2 regions of the Burkholderia sp. F1 genome follow, and region 2 is predicted to be linked to the other one. Evidence: riboswitches for the same ligand, from Rfam matches in the RefSeq annotation. Region 2 holds a riboswitch; the other holds the start of a gene.
What was found. A riboswitch is a leader RNA that binds a small molecule or an ion and turns the genes downstream of it on or off. The one in region 2 is predicted to bind thiamine pyrophosphate.
Positions count from the first base shown of each region.

Region 1 (10,975 bases), 910 kb from region 2:
CAGGCAGCGGGCGAGCCGGTCGAGCAGCAGCGCGTCGGCATCGTCGCGCGCCTTGTCGAACAGGGCGCCGGGCGACAGCGTCTCGCCGTTCGCATCGGCGCCGCGCAGCAGCGCCTCATAGCCGACGACGCGCTTGTGCGTGATCGACAGCACCGGCTGGAACGCGCTGCGCAGCGTCACGCCGCGATAGTCGGTCACCCAGCCGCTGGGCGTCGGCGTAAGGCGCTCGAGCACGGATTCGAGTGAAAGGGCATGGGTCTGCGGCATGTCAGCGGCGCCCGGGGACGAATGGCAACGCAGTGTCGCGGCGCGCCGCCGAAGCGGCCGCGCGCGCAGGCAGGCGCGGTAGAGCGAGGTCCATCTTGGCCGCCTCCTGCGGATAGGTGTTCTGAGTGTAGCGGGATACGCCCGGTCGGCGTATCAGGGTAACTCCACACGCTCGCCGCGTACAGCCCGGTCCGGTGGGGAGGCGCGCGGAGGCATCGACGTGGATCAACGAAAGCGCGTGATGCGGGAGATGCGGCGCAAACGCCCCAAAAAAAAGCGCGCCCATGCGGGCGCGTCCGGTTCGCGTCCGGGCGGGCATCGCGCCAGGCCGACGCCCGCGCGCTCGTCAGGTCGCCGGTCGCATGCCCGGCAGCCGCTTGATCACGCCGGTCGCGAGCGCCGTGCCGGCGAGCACGATCGCGCAGCCCTCGAGCATCACGGCCGACACGTGTTCGCCGAGGAACAGCGCGCCCCACAACAGGCCGAACACCGGGATCACGAACGTCACGGTGATCGCGCGGGCCGGCCCGACGTGCGCGATCAGGTAGAAGAAGATGAAATACGCGATGCCCGTGCACGCGATGCCGAGGCCGAGGACGGCGCCCCACGCGTGCGCGCCGACCGGCGCGGCCGGCCAGGTCGCGATCGCGAACGGCAGCAGCAGCACCGTCGAGCCGATCATGCTGCCGGTCGCGTTGACGAGCGGGTCGACGCCGCTCAGCTTGCGCTTCGTGTAGTTGGCCGCGATGCCGTACAGCAGCGTCGCGCCGAGCGCCGCGGCCGCGGCGAGCGCGGTCGCGCTCGCGCCGGCGCCGCCGTGCGCGCTCGCAACCTGGTCCCAGACGAGCGTGAGCACGCCGGCGAAGCCGATCACGAGGCCGAGCGCGCGCGGCAGCGACAGCTTGTCCTTCAGCCACACGTACGCGACGAGCGCGCCCCACAGCGGCGTCGTCGCATTGATCACCGACGTCACGCCGGCCGACAGCGTGAGCTCGGCGAACGCGAACAGGCAAAACGGCGCGCCGGAGTTGAGCGCGCCGACGACGAACAGCGGCCACGCATGGCGGCGCAGTTGCGCGCCGAGCGTGGCGGGCGCAAGACGCGTCAGCGCGAGCCCGAGCAGGAACAGCGCGCCGATGCCGACACGCAGCACCATCAGCGGCGCGACGCCGAACTCGGTGACGCCGATTCGGATGAACAGGAACGACGCGCCCCACAGGGCGGCGAGCACGGTCAGCAGGCAGGCATTTTTGGGTGACATCGGTCGTGACGCGGAGGGCAGGGAGGGGGATGCGCTGCATCTTACACCGCGCATCCCGGCCGACGTTTCACGATCGGATGAAATGACAAGAAACGGTAGATCGGCGGCGGAATGCGGCCGTCAGTGGTGATGCCAGCCGCCGCGCCCGCCGAAGCCGAAATTGAGCGACACCGCCGGCCCCCACCAGCCGCCCCAGGCCGGCGCATAGGCAGGCGCCGGATAATAGTAGGCGGGCGCGGGCTCGACATACACCGGCGCGGTCTGGACGGGCGCCGCCGCGTAATAGCCGGACGGATAGTAGCCGTACGGGTAATAGCAGCCGGCGAGAGACGCGCACGCGAGCGCCGCTGCGACGAAGGTTCTGGTCATGATGTCTCCCCGGCGAGGCGGGTGAAGCGCCGATGCTTTAGCTTAGGCTGCATGTCCGTGACACGGTGTGCAAAACGGTAACGGATCATTTCGGGGACCGCTACGGGGACCGCCGCGGCCGTCGCATTGCGCAAGATGCTACGTACTCCGCATCGGACCGTCTTCCACGCGGCACCCGTCGCCGGCGCACATGCGAAAACGGCGCTTCCCGTCTGCGGATAGCGCCGTCTGTCTGGTTCGGCCTCGCGTCCCGCGAGGACGCCGCCGGATTACTTGCCGACCTGGTTGCCGATGATGCCGCCGACCGCCGCGCCGCCGAGGGTCGACAGTGCATTGCCGCCGATCGCCGCACCGGCGACGCCGCCGACGCCTGCGCCGATTGCCGTGTTGCGCTGACGGGTGGTCATCGAGTCGCACGCCGACAGGCTGGCCATCGTCGCGACCAGCAGTGCGCACACCCCAATACGCCGGATCGAGTTCATGATCGTTGTCCTTGATGTTGTGAACGGAGGACGCGCGACCGATCGGTGGCCACGCATGAACCCAATCTACGCGCTGGCCTGTCCGGCTGCTGTAAGGACTTGTTAGAGCGTTCGCGCTTTCGTAATGATTTGTTTCCCCGGGTTCCGGCACGCATGCGGCAGACGCAAAAAAGCCCGCTCGAAAGCGGGCTTTGTGCATCGTGAAGCGATCTGACGCTTATTGCCGGTGATAGATCTCGGCACCGGTCTTGACGAACTCGACGGCCTTGACCTCCATCCCTTTCTTCAGCGCTTCGGTTTCGGACACGCCTTGCTGCGCTGCAAACTCGCGCACGTCCTGCGTGATCTTCATCGAGCAGAAGTGCGGGCCGCACATCGAGCAGAAGTGCGCGACCTTCGCCGAATCCTTCGGCAGCGTTTCGTCGTGGAATTCGCGCGCCTTGTCCGGATCGAGGCCGAGGTTGAACTGGTCTTCCCAGCGGAACTCGAAGCGCGCCTTCGACAGCGCGTTGTCGCGCACCTGCGCGCCCGGGTGGCCCTTCGCGAGATCCGCGGCGTGCGCGGCGAGCTTGTACGTGATGATGCCTTCCTTCACGTCGTCCTTGTTCGGCAGGCCGAGGTGCTCCTTCGGCGTCACGTAGCACAGCATCGCGGTGCCGAACCAGCCGATCATCGCGGCGCCGATGCCCGACGTGATGTGGTCGTAGCCCGGCGCGATGTCGGTCGTCAGCGGCCCGAGCGTGTAGAACGGCGCTTCCTTGCACCAGTCGAGCTGCAGATCCATGTTTTCCTTGATCAGCTGCATCGGCACGTGGCCCGGACCTTCGATCATCACCTGCACGTCATGCTTCCACGCGATCTGCGTGAGCTCGCCGAGCGTCTTCAGCTCGCCGAGCTGCGCTTCGTCGTTCGCGTCGTAGATCGAGCCGGGGCGCAGGCCGTCGCCGAGCGAGAAGCTCACGTCGTACGCCTTCATGATTTCGCAGATCTCTTCGAAGTGCTCGTACAGGAAGCTTTCCTTGTGATGCGCGAGGCACCACTTCGCCATGATCGAGCCGCCGCGCGACACGATGCCCGTCATCCGGTTCGCGGTGAGCGGCACGTACTGCAGGCGCACGCCCGCGTGGATCGTGAAGTAGTCGACGCCTTGCTCTGCCTGCTCGATCAGCGTGTCGCGGAAGATTTCCCAGGTCAGGTCCTCGGCCTTGCCGTTGACCTTTTCCAGCGCCTGGTAGATCGGCACCGTGCCGATCGGCACCGGGCTGTTGCGGATGATCCACTCGCGCGTTTCGTGGATGTGCTTGCCGGTCGACAGGTCCATCACCGTGTCGCCGCCCCAGCGGATCGCCCACGTCATCTTGTCGACTTCCTCGCCGATCGACGACGTGACGGCCGAGTTGCCGATGTTCGCGTTGATCTTCACGAGGAAGTTGCGGCCGATGATCATCGGCTCGGATTCCGGGTGGTTGATGTTCGCGGGGATGATCGCGCGGCCGCACGCCACTTCCGAGCGCACGAATTCCGGCGTGATCTCGGTGAGCGCATTGGGGCCGAATGCCGCGGCGCCGAACGCCTGGCCCGGGTGCTGGCGGCCCATCATCGCGGCGAGCTTCGCGCCGTTCGGGCCGCTCGCCTTCAGGCTTTCGAGGTACTCGGCGCGGCGCTGGTTCTCGCGGATCGCGATGTATTCCATTTCCGGCGTGATGATGCCCCGGCGCGCATAGTGCATCTGCGTGACGTTCTTGCCGACTTGCGCGCGGCGCGGATGGCGATGCAGGCCCGGGAAGCGCAGGTCGGCCGTGGCCGGGTCGGCCGCGCGTTCGCGGCCGTAGTCGCTCGTGAGGCCCGACAGCGTCTCGGTGTCGCCGCGCGCTTCGATCCAGCGCTGGCGCAGCGCGGGCAGGCCCGCGCGGATGTCGATCTTTGCTTCTGGATCCGTGTACGGACCCGACGTATCGTAAACGTAGATCGGCGGATTCTTTTCGCCGCCGAAGCCGGTCGGCGTGTCGGACTGCGTGATCTCGCGCATCGGCACGCGGATGTCGGGCTGCGACCCCGTCACGTAAATCTTGCGCGAATTCGGCAGCGGCGCGACGGCAGCAGCGTCGACGTGCGCGTCGGCGGACAGAAACTTCGGATTGGCGTTCATGCGATCTCCTGATGTGGGGCGCTAGCTAAGCAGGAGACGAGATTCGTGAGGCGGCGGGTTTCGTCAGAAGGATGGCGGCGAAGCCCGTACGCTTCCCTGCGCTGGCATTATCCAGATCAGGTTCAAAGGGTATTTCTCACCCGCAATTGCCGGTTTCTTGACCGAGCGCATTGCAGGACCCCCGCGTTAGCAAGCGCACACGATACACCGGCTTCGCGGCGGTTTCAACCGGGGACAGATCCGTGCCGGATAGACGGCCGCAGCATCGTGCGGCGCGTACCGGCGGCACGGCGCGCGCCGCGCACGGGGCGACGGCCGCGCGGACACGACGGCGCAGCGCAGCATCGCGCGGCTGCGCGCGTCGCGAAAAAAAAAATTTCGCGACGGCCTGTCATATGGCGCCGCGTCGTCCGTCTATTCGGCTCCTTAAACCCATGTACTGGAGTGATGTCATGAAAAAAGCACTGATGGCAGCCTGCGTCGCCGGCCTCGCGTTCGCGGTGACGGGCGCTTATGCGCAGAACGATGCGATGTCGAAGGATCAGGCGCCGATGTCGAAGGACGCGATGGGCCACGAAGCGATGTCGAAGGACGAAGGGATGCAAAAGGACGGCATGAAGAAGCACGCGATGAAGAAAGACGCGATGAAGAAGGGCGGCATGTCGCACAACGAGATGGGCAAGCAGAAGCAGGACGACAAGATGAGCCCGTCCAACTGACGGGATGGTTCGCGCGCGGCTTGTGCCGCCCGCCCGGTCATGCGTTCGCGACAGCGGACGCCGCCCGGTCGGCGCGGCAGCCGCGCCACTGGAGGAGTCGTCATCATGCAAACCGTTCGCGCCACCGGGCCCGCGGCCGCGACGCCGCCCGCGCGCTCGATCCACCCGCGGTGGGTGCGCGTGAGCCACTGGCTCAACGCGCTCGCTGCGATCGTGATGGTGCTGTCCGGCTGGCGCATCTACGATGCGTCGCCGATCTATCCGCCGTTCGTGTTCCCGCACGGCATCACGCTGGGCGGCTGGCTCGGCGGTGCGTTGCAATGGCATTTCGCGGCGATGTGGCTGCTCGCGGGCAACGGGGTTTTCTACCTGACGATGGCGATCGCGACCGGACGCATCGCGCGCAAGTTCTGGCCGGTCACGCCGGCCGACGTGTGGCGCGACTTGCGCGCCGCGCTGCACGGCAAGCTGTCGCACGACGACCTGAGCGTCTACAACGCGGTGCAGCGCGCGGCCTATCTGACCGCGATCATCGATCTCGTGGTGCTGGTGCTGTCCGGTCTCGTGATCTGGAAATCGGTGCAGTTTCCGCTGCTGCGCACGCTGCTCGGCGGCTACGACAACGCGCGCGTCGTGCATTTCTGGGCGATGTCGGTGCTGGTCGCGTTCGTCGTCGTGCACGTCGCGATGGCGCTGCTGGTGCCGCGTTCGCTGCTCGCGATGCTGCGCGGCCGCTGAGCGACCCGCGCGTCCAAGGAGATCATCATGTCCGAACCCGAAGACACGCGCGCGCGTGCGCGCTGGACGCTCGACCGGCAGTCGCTCGCGCTCGACGTGCGGCGTGAGCTCGCGATGCCGTCGCGGCGCCTGTTCAATCGCCGCATCCTGACGCTCGGCGGCCTCGCGATGCTGTCCGGCTGCACGCTGCAGGACGATGCGTCGGTCAACACGTTTCTCGAGAAGGTGTCGCGGATGAACGACCGCGTGCAGGCATGGCTGTTCAGCCCGGACCGGCTCGCGCCGACCTATACCGAAGCGGACCTGACGCGGCCGTTCCCGTTCAACGCGTACTACGGGATCGACGAGGTGCCGCACGTCGATGCGGCGACATACCGGCTCGCGCTGTCCGGCCGCGTGAGCGGCAAGCGCGTGTGGACGCTCGACGAACTCTATGCGCTGCCGCATGCGGAGCAGATCACGCGGCACATCTGCGTCGAAGGATGGAGCGCGATCGGGCGCTGGGGCGGCACGCCGTTCGGCGCGTTCCTCGCGCGCGTCGGCGCGGATACGAGCGCGAAGTACGTCGGCTTCAAATGCGCGGACGATTACTACGAGAGCATCGACATGCCGACCGCGCTGCATCCGCAGACGCTGCTGACGTTCGAGTACGACGGACGTCGCCTGCCGCCCGAATTCGGCTTTCCGATGAAGCTGCGGATGCCGACCAAGCTCGGCTACAAGAACCCGAAGCACATCATGGAAATCTTCGTGACCAACACGTATCCGGGCGGGTACTGGGTCGACCAGGGGTACAACTGGTTCGGCGGGTCGTAAGCGCCGCGCGCCGGCCGGCGCACGGCGCGCGGGGCGCGACGTGCGCGGGTCAGAAGGTTTCCCAGTCGTCCGCGCCGCCTGCCGAGGCGAGCGCCGGTGCGGCTGACGCAGCCATGGGTGCGGGCGCCGGGCGGGTGACGACGCGCGGCGCGACCGGACGCGGAGCCGGTGCGCGCGGTGCGGGAGCGGGCGTCTTGATTGCCGCGGCCGGCGCGGCCACGCCGCGGTCGGCGAGCTTGAACACCGCGACCGCGCGCTTCTGCTGCCCGGCCTGCTGTTCGAGCGATTGCGCGGCGGCGGACGCCTGTTCAACGAGCGCCGCGTTCTGCTGCGTGACTTCGTCCATCTGGCTGACCGCGATGTTGACCTGCTCGATCCCGCGGCTCTGCTCGTCGGACGCGGCCGAGATCTCCGCGTTGATGTCGGCGACGCGGCGGATCGCCTGCTGCACGTTGCCCATCGTGCGGCCGACCGCTTCCGCCTGCGCCGAGCCGTCGCGGACCGTCTCGACCGAGTGCTGGATCAGCTCCTTGATTTCCTTCGCGGCGCTCGACGCGCGCTGCGCGAGGCTGCGCACCTCGCCCGCGACGACCGCGAAGCCGCGGCCCTGTTCGCCGGCGCGCGCGGCCTCGACCGCGGCGTTCAGCGCGAGGATGTTGGTCTGGAATGCGATGCTTTCGATCAGCCCCGTGATGTCGGCGATTTTCGACGAGCTCGCGCTGATCTCGGTCATCGTCACGAGCATCCGCTGCACGACCTCGCTGCCGTTGTCGGCGACCTCCGACGCATTGGTCGCGAGCGTCGTCGCCTGGCGCGCGTTTTCCGAGTTCTGCTTGACCGTCGCGGTCAGCTCTTCCATGCTCGCGGCGGTTTCCTCGAGCGACGCGGCCTGTTCCTCGGTGCGCGACGACAGGTCCATGTTGCCGGCCGCGATCTCGCCCGACGCGACCGAGATCGATTCGCTCGACGCCTTGATCCCGCGCACGATGTCAGCGAGATGCGTGTCCATCTGGCGCAGCGCGACCAGCAGGCGGCCGAACTCGTCGTTCGAGCGGATCTCGATCGCGTTCTCGAGATGGCCTTCGGCGATGCGCTGCGCGGTGTTCATCGCGGCGCCGAGCGGCTGCGTGATCGCGCGCTGCAGATACAGCCAGGCGCCGATCGCGGCAGCCACGCCGATCGCGAGGGTGCCGAGCGACGCCCACATCAGCGTATGGGACGTGTCGTTGCCCTGGTCGGCCGCGTCCTTGACCTGCTTCGCGTTGATCGTGATGTCCTCGTCGATGCTGTCGGCGAGCGCGGTGCCGAGCGGGCGGAGCTTGTCGACCGCCGCCGCCGTCGCGTCGGCGTTGCCCGATTCGGCCGCGCCGAGCGCGGTCGACGCGAGCGCGCGGAAATCGCCGAGCTGGCCGGCGATGCGGTCCGCGAGCCTGCGCTCGTCGGCGGCCGTCACCTTCGCCGGGTAGTAGTCGTTCCACGCGGCCAGCACCTTCTTCTCGCGCTCGCGCATGCGCTCGGCGATGGTCTTCACCTCGGCCGCGTCATGCGTCGCGACCAGCCGCTCCAGGTTCAGGCGCATCTGCAGCGCACCCGCCTGGGTGCTCGCCAGGTCCTCGATCGGCACCGTGCTGTCCGTGTACATCGAACTCATGTCGGAACTCAGCGTCGCGAGCCCCCGTATTCCTTCCAGCCCGATCGCGATCATCACGATCACGCAAGCGCCGAATGCAATCGCGATCTTGAGCTTGATGGTGCCTGTCAGCTTGTTCATACCCGCTACCCATGTGAGAGAAAACCCGTCAAGTCCCATGCCCGCATCGGTGTATTCTTCAGACTATTAAGCTGAAATCCCATCACGCAGGCAGGGTTGATGGCCGGGTATACGGCAGCGCGAATCGGTACATTAGGAAAAATGAACCAACGGGATCAAATAATCGATGTCGCGAGAAAACGTCAGTCAACCGCCTTTCAGACAGCACCCAAACGGCTTTCGAATCCTTGGTGCCATAATGCCGAACGTGCGCGGCCGCAGCGGTGCGCACGTTTTTTTGTCCCTCTGTCGCCGGCTCGTCCGGTCCACTTCGTCGCCGTTCGCACTGTCATGTCGTTCCGCACGTTTTCGTCCGCCGTCCCGGTATCGCCCGGGCCGTTTGCCGGTTGTCCCGGCGTCTTTCAACGGAGCACGCGGCACGGCGTGCGGGCAGGCTGAACGATGACGCCGCTCGACCGCCTCCTCGATTTCTTCGCCCGCCACCCGATCCGCCTGCCGCAAAGCCGCGGCGGACGCGTCGCGCTCGCGCTCGTGTTCATCTACTTCGTGTGGGGCTCGACCTACAGCGGCCTGCACTTCGCGCTGCAGTCGTTCCCGCCGTTGCTGCTGTCGGGGCTGCGCAACCTGCTCGGCGGCATCGGCCTGTTCATCTTCGCGCTGCGGCGCAAGCCGGAATGGCCGACGCTCGTCGAGATCCGCAACACCGCGATCGTCGGCACGATGCTCGTCGCGCTGTCGTCCGGCACGATCGCGCTCGGGATGCAGACCGTCAGCAGCGGCTCGGCCGCGGTGATGGTCGCCACGGTGCCGCTGTTCGCGACCGTGATCGCGGCCGTCGCGGGGCGGCCCGTGACGAAGGGCGAATGGGTGGCCGTCGCGCTCGGGATGGTCGGCATCGTCGTGCTGAATTCGGGCGGCGCGGCGGCCACGAATTCGGCGCTCGGCACGATCTGCGTGCTGGCCGGCGCGCTGTTCTGGGCGGGCGGCGCGCATCTGTCGACGCGGCTCAAGCTGCCGTCCGACCTGTTCCTGTCCACGTCGCTGCAGATCGGCCTCGGCGGCCTGATGTCGACGCTCGCCGCGTGGCTGCTCGGCGAGCGCATCGAGCACCTCGCGGTGGGGCCGGCGTTCGCGTTCCTGTACCTGATGGTGTTCTGCACGATGGCCGCGTACGTCGCATACGGCTACCTGATTCGTCACACGAGCCCGATCATCGCGAGCAGCTGCATGTACGTGAACCCGATCGTCGCGGTCGCGATCGGTGCGCTGATGCTCGGCGAGCCCGTGACGATCGCGACCGTGATCGCGACGGTCGCGATCCTCGGCAGCGTCGGGCTGTCGTTCGTGTTCGACCCGGCGCGGCGGCGCGTGTCGCAAACGGCTTCGGCGAGCGTCTCGACGCCCGTGACCGCATCCGCGCCGGCGCCCGCCGCGGCGCCTGCAACGACCCAGGCACCGACGCCGACGTCCGCACCCGAGCCGACGCCGGTGACGACCTATGCGTCAGCGCCCGCGTCGACCGCCAAGCCGGTACCCGGCGCGCCGGCATTCGACGCCTGACGGCGGCGCGCGGCGCTGCCGGCGTTCAGCCGCCGCGCTTGCCGCCCCGGTAGTGGCACGCGAGCGCGAGCACGGCGAACACCAGCCCCGTCGCGCACATGCCGGTCCAGCCGAACGCGCGCCACGCGGCGACGCCGGCCGACGAGCCGAGCGCGCCGCCGATGAAATAGCACACCATGTACACCGTGTTGACGCGGCTGCGCGCGTCGGGCTTCAGCGCATAGATGCGCGACTGGTTCGAGATCTGCGCGGCCTGCACGCCGACGTCGAGCACGATCACGCCGATCACGAGCCCGACGATGCTCGCGCCGGACAGCGCGAAGATCACGAACGACAGCGCGACCAGCGCAATCGCGAGCGAGATGATCGCGCGTGGCCCGCGCTTGTCGGCGACGCGGCCCGCATAGGGCGCGGCGAGCGCGCCCGCCGCGCCGACAATGCCGAACAGGCCCGCCGCCTGCGGCCCGAGATGGAACGGCGGGCCGGCGAGCAGCAGCGTGAGCACCGGCCAGAACGCGCTGAACGCCGCGAAGATCGCGGCGCCCGTCAGCGACGCTTCGCGCAGCCCGCGCAATTCGGCCGCGAGATGCCACATCGAGCCGAGCAGCTTGCCGTACGGCAGCGTCGACGTCGGCGAGCTCTTCGGCAGGCGCAGCACGATCACCGCGGCGAGCGCGACGAGCGCCGCGACCGACGCGCCGAACACCGCGCGCCAGCCGAAGTATTCGGCGACGAAGCCGGCGGCCGTGCGCGCGAGCAGGATTCCGAGCAACAGGCCGCTCATCACCACGCCGACCGCCTGCCCGCGCGCGGCGGGCGGCGCAATTTCCGCAGCGAACGGCA
Region 1 covers NZ_CP172421.1:1,351,170-1,362,144, forward strand. The annotation lists gene ACFIMZ_RS06540 (EAL domain-containing protein) at 1-267, opposite strand, end outside; gene ACFIMZ_RS06545 (DMT family transporter) at 614-1,528, opposite strand; gene ACFIMZ_RS06550 (hypothetical protein) at 1,649-1,897, opposite strand; gene ACFIMZ_RS06555 (glycine zipper 2TM domain-containing protein) at 2,167-2,379, opposite strand; gene thiC (phosphomethylpyrimidine synthase ThiC) at 2,597-4,528, opposite strand; TPP riboswitch at 4,604-4,721, opposite strand; gene ACFIMZ_RS06565 (pentapeptide MXKDX repeat protein) at 4,981-5,247, shown strand; gene ACFIMZ_RS06570 (cytochrome b/b6 domain-containing protein) at 5,353-5,985, shown strand; gene ACFIMZ_RS06575 (molybdopterin-dependent oxidoreductase) at 6,013-6,801, shown strand; gene ACFIMZ_RS06580 (methyl-accepting chemotaxis protein) at 6,851-8,572, opposite strand; gene ACFIMZ_RS06585 (EamA family transporter) at 9,014-10,132, shown strand; gene ACFIMZ_RS06590 (MFS transporter) at 10,158-10,975, opposite strand, start outside.
Region 1: linked by a shared signal. The riboswitch ahead of thiC (phosphomethylpyrimidine synthase ThiC) and the one ahead of ACFIMZ_RS02115 (FAD-dependent oxidoreductase) in region 2 are both predicted to bind thiamine pyrophosphate.

Region 2 (10,975 bases):
GGCGGAAATCGGTGTACGGCAGGATGTCCTTGTTGACGATCGTGATGATGCGGTTCGTGTCGCCCTGCTTGATCGTCTGCTGCTTCACTTCATCGAGCACCTGCTGCGTCGCAGTCTTGATCAGCGCCTGCGGGTTCGACTGGTCGACTTCCGCGTGAGCTGCCGCGCCGAACGAGAAGAGCGCTGCGAAAACCGGGATCAGGAACAGTTTCTTCATAATATTGACCTGCATGAATGAGTCAATGCGGAGGTTGGAGCCGGTAGCTTACGCGCAAGTTCGCGTGCGCCACCGGCATAATCGTTTCCGGCTGTAACGAATGTAAGTCCGATCAATGCAGCCGGATGCTCGGGATGCGCAGCCCGCCGGGCGCCGGCGGCGTCACCTGCATCGGCGGCACGATCGTTGCGCTGGCCGGATTCGGCGAACCGGCCGCCCCCGGCGCCACCGCGCCGGATGCCCCCGCCGGCGCGGACGCAGCGGCGGGCGCCGCCGCACTGTCGTCCGGCAGGTCGTACTTCGGCAGCGCTTCGCTGTCCGACGATGCGCCCGCTTCGCCGCGCGCGTTGCTGATCAGCATCTGGCGCCGCTGCAGGTACGCGTTGCGCACGAACGAATACTTGTCGATCGCCGCCGCTTCGAGCACGTCGCCCGCGCCGAGCAGGTTCGAGCGCGTATTCACGAGGTTCAGGCCGAAGAGGCCATAGCTCACGCCGTCCGGCTTCACGTAGGTGAGCGGGTTGCCAACGTAGTCGACGCCGAGGCCCGCCGCGTCGCGCACCGTGCTCGGGCCGAGCAGCGGCAGCACCAGGTACGGGCCCGCCGGGATGCCGTAGCGGCCCATCGTGACGCCGAAGTCGGCCGTGTGCTTCGGCAGCTTCGCGATCGTCGCGACGTCGAACAGGCCGCCGACACCGAACACCGTGTTGATCACGACGCGCATGATGTCGCCGACGCCGTCGGCGATCCGCAGCTGAACGAGGTTGTTCGCCGCGATGTAGACGTCGCCGATGTTCGAGAAGAAGTTCGTCACGCTGTCGCGCACCGGCTGCGGCACCACGTACTGATAGCCCTTCGCGACCGGCTTCAGCGCATAGGTGTCGACGGTGTCGTTGAACTTGTACACCGTCCGGTTGAAGCCCTCGAGCGGATCGCCCTTGGTCGGCGTCTGCACGGTGGCGCAGCCGCTCAGCGCGGCTGCCGCAGCCACCGCAAGCGCGGCGTGCCTGATCCGAATCGTCTGCATGATCGTTTCCCCTCTTATTGATCTCTCGTGTGGTTATTGGGTGCCGGATGCGGCAGGCGCCGTCGCGGCAGGCGCGCCGGAAGCCGATTTCGCACCGCCGGCGTCCGCCGCCTTGCTGTACAGGAACTGGCCGATCAGGTTCTCGAGCACGATCGCCGACTGCGTCATCGCGATCGTGTCGCCCGCCTTCAGCATCTCGGAATCGCCGCCCGGCTCGAGGCCGACGTACTGCTCGCCGAGCAGGCCCGACGTCAGGATCTTCGCGGACGAGTCCTTCGGAAACTGGTATTGCTTGTCGAGATCGATCGTCACGAGCGCCTGGTAGGTGTTCGTGTCGAAGCCGATCGCCTTCACGCGGCCGACCACGACGCCCGCGCTCTTCACGGCGGCGCGCGGCTTCAGCCCGCCGATGTTGTCGAATTTCATCCTCACCGCGTAGGTCGGCTGAAACGACAGCGAACTCATGTTGCCGACCTTCAGCGCAAGGAACAGCACCGCAAGGAAGCCCACCACCACGAACAGGCCGACCCAGAAGTCGAGAGCAGTCTTTTTCATCGTCATCCCAAAATATGGCTTGGCTGAGGCTTAGCTGAACATCAGCGCGGTCAGCAGGAAATCGAGGCCGAGTACGGCGAGCGACGCGAACACGACCGTCTTGGTGGTCGCGCGGGACACGCCCTCGGGCGTCGGCTTCGCCTCGTACCCTTGAAACAGTGCAATGAAGGTCACGGCGAACCCGAACACGATGCTCTTCAGCACACCGTTGCCGACGTCGGCCCAGACCTGCACGCCGCCTTGCATCTGCGACCAGAACGCACCCGGATCGACGCCGATCAGGATCACCCCGACGAAATAGCCGCCGAGCACGCCGACCGCGTTGAAGATCGCCGCGAGGAGCGGCATCGTGATGATCCCGCCCCACATGCGCGGCGCGATCACCGTCTTGATCGGATCGACCGCCATCATCTCGAGCGCGGTGAGCTGCTCGCCGGCTTTCATCAGGCCGATCTCGGCGGTCAGCGACGTGCCCGCGCGGCCCGCGAACAGCAGCGCCGTGACGACGGGCCCAAGCTCGCGCACGAGCGACAGCGCGACGAGCAGGCCGAGCGCCTGCTCGGACCCGTAGCGGTTCAGCGTGTAGTAGCCCTGCAGGCCGAGCACGAAGCCGACGAACAGGCCCGACACCGCGATGATCACGAACGAGTAGTTGCCGAGGAAGTGAATCTGCTTCGTGACGAGCCGCGGCCGGCGCAGCAGCGGGAAGAACTCCAGCACGAGCCGCACGAACATGCGGGCGCCATAGCCGACGCGCACGAGGCCGCCGTTGACGAAACGTCCGATCGCGCTGATCATGCGCGCCCTCCGCCGAGCCCGAAATCCGCGCCGAGCGGCGGGCTCGTGTAATGAAATTTGAACGGGCCGTCCGGCGCGCCGTCGATGAACTGGCGCACGCTCGGATCGGTCGACGCGCGCAGCTCGTCGGGCGTGCCCTGCGCGAGCACGCCGCCGTTGGCCAGGAAGTACACGTAGTCGGCGATCGCGAACGACTCCGGCACGTCGTGCGTGACGAGGATCGACGTCGCGCCGAGCGCGTGGTTCAGCGTGCGGATCAGGTTCGCGGTGATGCCGAGCGAGATCGGGTCGAGGCCCGCGAACGGCTCGTCGTACATGATCAGCTGCGGATCGAGCGCGATCGCCCGCGCGAGCGCGATGCGCCGCGCCATGCCGCCCGACACCTCGGACGGCATCAGGTCGCGTGCGCCGCGCAGGCCCACCGCGTTGAGCTTCATCAGCACCAGATCGCGGATCAGCTCCTCGGGCAGGTCGGTATGCTCGCGCAGCGCGAACGCGACGTTGTCGAACACCGACATGTCGGTAAACAGCGCGCCGAACTGGAACAGCATGCCCATCTTGCGGCGCAGCGCGTACAGGCCGTCGCGCGTCTGCGCGCCGACGTCGGCGCCGTCGAACAGGACCTGGCCGCGGCGCGCGCGCACGAGCCCGCCGATCAGGCGCAGCACGGTGGTCTTGCCGCAGCCCGAGCCGCCCATGACCGCGACCACCTGCCCGCGCGCGAAGCGCAGGTTCAGGTTCGACAGGACGAGACGGTCGCCGTAGCCGAAGTCGACGTCACGGAGTTCCAGCAGGGTCTCTGAGGTGGTGGGGGCGCTCACGGAGCTGACATTCCTTATACGCAGAACGCCGAATTATAGGGCCTGCATCGGAATGATGTCGTGACGCCGCCCTCGGCCTTCCGGTCAATGAATGTCAAATTATCCGGGAAACAATTGCTGCAACGCAATAATCCTCGCGCGATAATCCGCAGCCCCGGTCACCGCGCTGACCACCGCGACGCTGCCGACGCCCGTCGCCAGCACGGCCGGCAGCGTGTCCGGCCCGACCCCGCCGATCGCGACGAGCGGCGCCTGCGCGCCCGCGAAGCGCGCGTAGCGGGCGATCCGGGCGAGCCCCTGCGGCGGCGCGGCGACCGCCTTGGTCGTGGTCGCGAACACCGGCCCGAGCGCGAGATAGCTCGGACGCACGTGCAGCGCGCGCAACATTTCGTAATATCCGTGACTCGACAGTCCGAGCCGCAGCCCCGCGCGCGTGATCGCCGCCAGGTCGGCCGTCTCGAGATCCTCCTGGCCCAGGTGCACGCCATATGCACCGGCGTCCGCGGCAATCTGCCAATAGTCGTTGATGAACACGCGCGCGTCCGGATGGCGGCGCCCCGCAGCGACCGCGCGCTCGATTTCCGCGCGCAGCAGGTCCGGCGCGGCGCCCTTCACGCGCAACTGCACGGTCAGCACGCCGCAGTCCAGCACCCGCTCGACCCATTCCGCGCTCGGCACGACCGGATACAGGCCGAGCCGCGCGGGACACGGCCTAAAGGCCGGCTCGGGCGCGGGCGGCAGCCCGGCGGCGCGCGGAAAACGCGCGGGGTCCACCGGCCACGCATCGGCGGCGGCCTCGTCGCCGTCGCGCCACGCGAGCGCAAGCACCAGCGCGTCGGGCGGCGCGAAGCCGCAGTCGAGGAACGCGGCGAACGCGGGCATCCAGTCGTCCGCGAGCGGGTGCGCGGCGGCGAGCGCGACGCGTTCGCCCGCGCGGTGCAGCACCGCGTGGCGCTCGCCGTATTCGATGACGGCCGCGCCGGGCGATGCCGGCCGCGACGCGGCGGACGCCAGCGCGCGCGCCGCGTGGTCGCCCTCCGACACGATCAGCACGTCGCCGTCGGCCGGCAGCTCGGGCGGCGCGACGCACAGCCGCCACGACGCCGCGCCGCGCGGCCACTCGCCGAGCCGCGCGCGAATCCGCTCCGCCGCCTCGGTCAGCTCGTCCGCGGGCGGCCAGAATGCGGCGGCCAGCCCCGCGCTCACGCGCCGCCCCCGTCCTGGTGCCAGAACGGCATGCCGACGACCGGCGTGCTCGCGTGCGCGGTTTCGCGCGCATCCATCGGCCCCGCGAGGTACGCGGCGCGGCCGGCTGCGACGCCCTGCGCGAACGCGCGCGCCATGATTTCCGGATGGGTCGCCTGCGACACTGCCGTGTTCAGCAGCACGCCGTCGAAGCCCCACTCCATCACCTGGCACGCGTGCGACGGCACGCCGAGCCCCGCGTCGACGATCAGCGGCACGTCCGGCAGCCGCTCGCGCAGCACGCGCAGCCCGTAAGGGTTCACGACGCCCTTGCCGGTGCCGATCGGCGCGCCCCACGGCATCAGCGCCTCGCAGCCGACGTCGAGCAGGCGCCGGCCGATCACGAGATCCTCGGTGCAGTACGGCAGCACCTTGAAGCCGTCCTTGACCAGCTGCGCGGCGGCCTCGATCAGGCCGACCGGGTCGGGCTGCAGCGTGTAGTCGTCGCCGATCAGCTCGAGCTTGATCCAGTCGGTCTCGAACACCTCGCGCGCCATGTGCGCGGTCGTCACCGCCTCGGCGACGGTCTGGCAGCCGGCCGTGTTCGGCAACAGCGGCACCGCGTGGCGCTTGAGCAGGTCGAAGAAGCCGGCTTCGGCGGTGCCGCCGCTCATCTGGCGGCGCAGCGCGACCGTCACGAGGCCGGGCTGCGCGGCCGCGATCGAATCGGACAGCGACTGCAGCGACGGATAGCGCGACGTGCCGAGCAGCACGCGGCTTGCGAAAGTTTCGCCGTACAGCGTCAGCGCATCGGCGGAAGGAAGGGACGTCATCTCGTGTTCCTGGAAAGATCGGGGACGCACCGGCGGCACTCAGCCGCCCGCGACCGGGTGCACGACGTCGAGCTTGTCGCCCGCCGCGAGCGCGCGCGCCGCATGCTGCGTGCGCGCGACGAACGTGCCGTTCAGCGCGACCGCGTACGGCGGCCGCGCGCCGTACGCGGCAAGCGCGTCGGCGACCGTCGCGCCGTCGGGCAGCGTGAGGGTCTGCTGATTGATCTGGATATTCATGGCTTGCTTCGTCGAATACGGGAGGCGACGCGCGTCAGGCCGGCTGGCGCGCGGCGTCGCGGTGATGAAGGAGATCCGGCCAGCGCGCCGCGCCGCGCCACGCGGCGAACCCATCCGCGCCGCCCAGCGCGCCGGACAGCGCCGCCTCGGCGAACGCGACCGCGGCGTGCGCGACCTCCGGCGCGATCATGAAGCCGTGCCGGTACAGGCCGTTGACGGCGAGCGTCGCGGCGCCGTCCCAGATCAGCGCCGGGCGATGGTCGGGCAGCGTCGGCCGGCACTGCGAATTCAGTTCGAGGATGCGCGCCTCGCCGAACGCCGGATGCACGGAGAACGCGGCGCTCAGCAGCTCCAGCGCGGAGCGCACGCTGACGGGCGACATGTCCTCGCCCTCCACTTCGGTCGCGCCGATCACGTACAGGTCGTCCTGCTTCGGCGCGATGTACAGCGGATAGCGCGGATGCAGCAGCCGCACCGGCCGCGTCAGGCCGATGCCGGGCGCATGCACGCGCGCGACCTCGCCGCGGATGCCGCGCAGCGCGGGCAGCACCGGCTTCGCGCCGAGCCCGCGGCAGTCGATCGTGAAATGCGCGTCGGGCAAATTGCCCGCGTCGATCGCGACGTGCCAGTGCGTATCGACGCCGCGCTGCGCAAGGCCCGCGGCAATTGCGCGCAGCGCCTGGCGGTTGTCGAGCTGGCCTTCGCGCGGCAGCAGCAGGCCGCGCGCGAAGCGGCCCGCGAGCGCCGGCTCGACCGCATCGACCTGCGCGCCCGCGAGCGTGACGAGGCCGCCGTCGAGCAGCGCGGCCGGCGCGTTCGCGCGCACGCGCCGCTCGAACAGCGGCGCCTCGGCGCGATCCGCGTGATGCCAGACGACGAGCGTGCCGTGGTGCTGGAAGTACACCGGCTCGGGAAGCTCCGCGAGCCACTGCGGCCACCGCGCGAGCGACGCCGCGCCCAGCTCGGTGATCAGCAGCTCAGCGCTGGCCGCCTCGGCGAGCGGCGCGAGCATCGCGGCCGCGACCCACGCGGCCGACTGCTCGCCGTCGGGGCCGCCGCGCTCGTAGAGCGCGACGCGATGCCCGTCGCCCGCGAGGCGCCACGCGATCAGGCGGCCGACGAGGCCGCCGCCCAGCACGGCGAAATCCGGACGAGAGGTCGGCGTGCTCATCGGACGCCCTCCCCGCGAAAAGCGCGTCCATGCGGAGCGGACACGCGTGCGTGATCCCGTGCGAACGCGCAAGGGGCGGGACAAAAGACTGAAGATTGATCGGCCATCGAATCCTTCCGTAACGCGCGACGCGCGTACCCAAAAGGACGAAACCGGCAGCAAAGGCCGGCCGGACGGAACAGCGCGCTGGCAATGGGGACGCAGCCAGCGCAGCCCGGCGGGATCGGAAACTTCCCGCGCCGGTATTACCCGGATCGGGTGCGAAGGGTCTCTCTCAGCCTCGCTGCGGCGCCGGAATCTCTGCCGGCCGTGCACGAAGCACCCCTGTTTCGTCGACGGCCATTAGACCATAAAAGCGGAAACCGCCGCAAACTGTCCCCGGTCGGCAATTTCACCGATGCCGCGCGCCGCTCTGGCACAATGCCCGCAGGCCGGTGCGCTTGGGCGCGCCGGTTGCCGTCTCACCGCTGGCCGTTAAGTACCGTTTAAGACGGGCGGACCACAATCCGCGACGCCCGCCGTCATGCGGCACCTTTTCCCGGCCCGCCGTTTTGCGGCGCGCACCCGGCACCGCCCGGCCTGTGCGCCGGCTACACATCAGGAAGCACATGACCCAATCGACCCATACCGCCCCCGATGCGCCGCAGGACGAGCGCCCGGTCTCCGCGTGGAGCCTCGTCAAGCCCTACTGGGTCTCGTCCGAATGGAAGATCGCGTGGGGATTGCTCGTCACGATCGTCGTGATCAATCTCTGCGTCGTCTGGATCAACGTCAAGCTGAACCAGTGGAACGCGCAGTTCTACAACGCGCTGCAGGCGAAGAATGTCCACGACTTCCCCGGTCTGCTGATGCAGTTCTCGGCGCTCGCGTTCGGCTTCATCATCCTCGCCGTGTATGGACGCTACCTGCGCCAGATGCTCGGGTTCCGCTGGCGGCAATGGCTGACCAACCGCTTTCTGAACGAATGGCTCGGCGATCGCGCGTTCTACCGGATCGAGCGCGACCGCCTCGCCGACAACCCCGACCAGCGGATCACCGACGACCTCCAGTCGTTCGCGACGACCACGCTCGCGCTGTCGCTCGACCTGCTGTCGACGGTCGTCACGCTCGTGTCGTTCATCACGATCCTGTGGTCGCTCGCCGGCGCGCTGACGTTCACGCTCGGCGGCACGCCGATCGCGATTCCCGGCTACATGGTGTGGGCGGCCGCGCTGTACGCGGTGGTCGGCTCGCTGATCATCCAGAAGGTCGGCCATCCGCTCGTGTCGATCAACTACCAGCAGCAGCGCGTCGAGGCGGACTTCCGCTTCGGGCTGATCCGCGTGCGCGAAAACGCCGAGCAGATCGCGTTCTATGACGGCGAGAACACTGAAAACGGCAACGCCCGCAACCTGTTCATGCGCATCCGCGACAACTGGTGGCGCGTGATGAAGTACACGAAGCGGCTCACGTTCGTGCTGAGCTTCTACGGCCAGATCGCGATCATCTTCCCGCTCGTCGTGGCCGCGCCGCGCTACTTCGCAGGCGCGTTCTCGTTCGGCGTGCTGATGCAGATCTCGTCCGCGTTCAACACCGTCAGCGACTCGTTCTCGTGGTTCATCAACAGTTACAGCACGCTCGTCGAATGGCGCGCGACCGTCAACCGTCTGCGCGAATTCAAGCGCGTGATGGGCGCGTCGCACCTGAAGGAAAGCGTGTCGCCCGCGACCGAGCACGGCGGCATCAACCTGCATTACGTCGATAGCGAGCATCTGTCGACGTCGTCGCTCAAGCTCGCGCTGCCGAACGGCAACGCGCTCGCCGACATCGGCAGCGTCACGATCGAACCCGGTTCGCGCTGGCTCGTGATCGGCAAGTCGGGCTCCGGCAAGAGCACGTTCATGCGCGCGCTCGCGGGACTCTGGCCGTTCGGCGACGGCGCGATCGACGCGCCGGTCAGCGCGCGGATGATGTTCGTGCCGCAGACGAGCTACCTGCCGATCGGCACGCTGAAGGCCGCGCTCACCTACCCCGCCACGGCCGACGCATACAGCGACGATGCGTGCCGCGACGCGCTGCGCGCGTGCCGGCTCGAAGAGTACGTCGACCGGCTCGGCGAGACCGGGCACTGGACCCGCGTGCTGTCGCCGGGAGAGCAGCAGCGTCTTGCCGGCGCGCGCGTGCTGCTGCACAAGCCGGACTTCCTGTTCCTCGACGAAGCGACGAGCGCGCTCGACGCGGACAACGAAGCGCGCCTCTATCACCTGTTCAACGAGCGGCTGCCGCAGGCCGCGATCGTCAGCATCGCGCACCGCGAATCGCTCGCCGCGTACCACGGCGGCACGATCAACGTCGAACGCGTGAGCGACAGCGACAAGGTCGCCGCGTAATCGCCCGCACGGGCGGCCGGTGCGCGTCGAGCGCCCCGGCCCCGGCCGCTGCCGGCGTGGCCCGCCTACGCCGGCGGCGGGCCCTCTCCCCATCCCTCCGCATCCGCCAGCGCAAGCGGCGCCGATACCAGCGGACGATGCGACGCCCCCGTGTGCGACAGCACGCTTTCGAACAACGTCAGCGCTTCGAAATGCAATTCGACCGGCTGGCGCAACTCGCCGCCGCGCGCCGGCTGCCCGACCGCGTAGTGCGGCAGCCGCGCGAGCGTCACGTGCGGCCGAAACGGCCGGCGATCGGTCGGCATGCCGACGTCCTGCAACGCCGCCACCAGCGCGTCGTTCAGCGCGACCAGCGCCGGCTCGACGCCGAGCTCCGCGACGATCAGGCGCGCCTTCGGCAGACTCGGCCACCACGCAAGCCGCTCGACCTGCTGCAGCGGCAATGCGTGCGCAGTCGCCAGCGCCGGCAGCCGCGCGGCGAGCGCGTCGCACCGGTCGCGCTCGATCGCGCCGAGAAACGCGAGCGTCACGTGCAGTTGCTCCGGCTGCGTGCGCCGTGCGCCGCGCGCGACCGGCAGCGCGTGCAATGCGTCGCGCGACGCCGCGTCGGGCATCAGCGCGACGAATGCACGGAGCCGGTCGCCGTTCATCGTCAATTGGCCGCGACGCCCGTCGCGACGCCGATTGCCGGCGCTGCCGCCGGACGCTGCGGCAGCGGGCCGTGCTCGCCCCACACGTCCTTCGGCAGCACGTGCGCCAGCTCCGGAATCGTGTTGCGCGTAAACACCGGATCGGCGACGCCCGCGGCGCGCTGGCGACGGTAATCGCGCCATGCGGCGTGCGCGTACTTGCCGAGCGCGAGGATCGCGATCAGGTTGATGATCGCCATCAGGCCCATGCTGGTGTCGGCCATCGCCCACACGAGCGGCAACTGGCCGACGCTGCCGAACATCACCATCCCGAGCACCGCGATGCGGAACACCGGCAGCACGCCGCGCCGCTTCGTGATGAAGTCGACGTTGCCCTCCGCATACGCGTAGTTGCCGATCACCGACGAGAACGCGAGGAAGAAGATCGCGACCGCCATGTAGATGCCGCCCCAGTCGCCGACGTGGCTCGAGATCGCGCGCTGCGTGAGCGCCGCGCCTTCCATGCCGGTGCCGAGCTCGTACTGGCCGGACAGCAGGATCACGAACGCCGTCGCGCTGCAGATCACGATCGTGTCGACGAACACGCCGAGCATCTGGATCAGCCCCTGCGCGACCGGATGCCGGGTGCTGGCGGTCGCCGCCGCGTTCGGCGCGCTGCCCATGCCGGCTTCGTTCGAGAACAGCCCGCGCTTCACGCCGATCGCGATCGCCTGGCTGACCGCGTAACCGGTCAGGCCGCCCGCCGCCTGCTCGAATCCGAACGCGCTCTTCACGATCAGCACGATCACGTCCGGCACCATCGCGATGTGCGTCGCGACCGCGTAGACCGCGAGCGCGAGGTAGCCGATCGCCATCAGCGGCACGATCACCTGCGCGACGGCCGCGATCCGGCGGATCCCGCCGAAGATGATCGGCGCGGTCAGCAGCACGAGGGCAAGGCCGACGGTCTCGCGGCTCCAGCCGAACGACGTATGGAACGCGTCGGCGATCGCGTTCGCCTGCACCGCGTTGAACACGAAGCCGAACGCGAGGATCAGCGACAGCGAGAACAGCACGCCGAACGCGCGCGAGCGCAGGCCTTGCTGGATGTAGTACGCGGGGCCGCCGCGATA
Region 2 covers NZ_CP172421.1:438,190-449,164, reverse strand. The annotation lists gene ACFIMZ_RS02155 (MlaC/ttg2D family ABC transporter substrate-binding protein) at 1-217, opposite strand, end outside; gene ACFIMZ_RS02150 (MlaA family lipoprotein) at 330-1,244, opposite strand; gene mlaD (outer membrane lipid asymmetry maintenance protein MlaD) at 1,278-1,805, opposite strand; gene mlaE (lipid asymmetry maintenance ABC transporter permease subunit MlaE) at 1,830-2,597, opposite strand; gene ACFIMZ_RS02135 (ABC transporter ATP-binding protein) at 2,594-3,418, opposite strand; gene thiE (thiamine phosphate synthase) at 3,518-4,624, opposite strand; gene ACFIMZ_RS02125 (thiazole synthase) at 4,621-5,436, opposite strand; gene thiS (sulfur carrier protein ThiS) at 5,476-5,673, opposite strand; gene ACFIMZ_RS02115 (FAD-dependent oxidoreductase) at 5,708-6,844, opposite strand; TPP riboswitch at 7,059-7,180, opposite strand; gene ACFIMZ_RS02110 (ABC transporter ATP-binding protein/permease) at 7,453-9,213, shown strand; gene thpR (RNA 2',3'-cyclic phosphodiesterase) at 9,279-9,863, opposite strand; gene ACFIMZ_RS02100 (alanine/glycine:cation symporter family protein) at 9,866-10,975, opposite strand, start outside.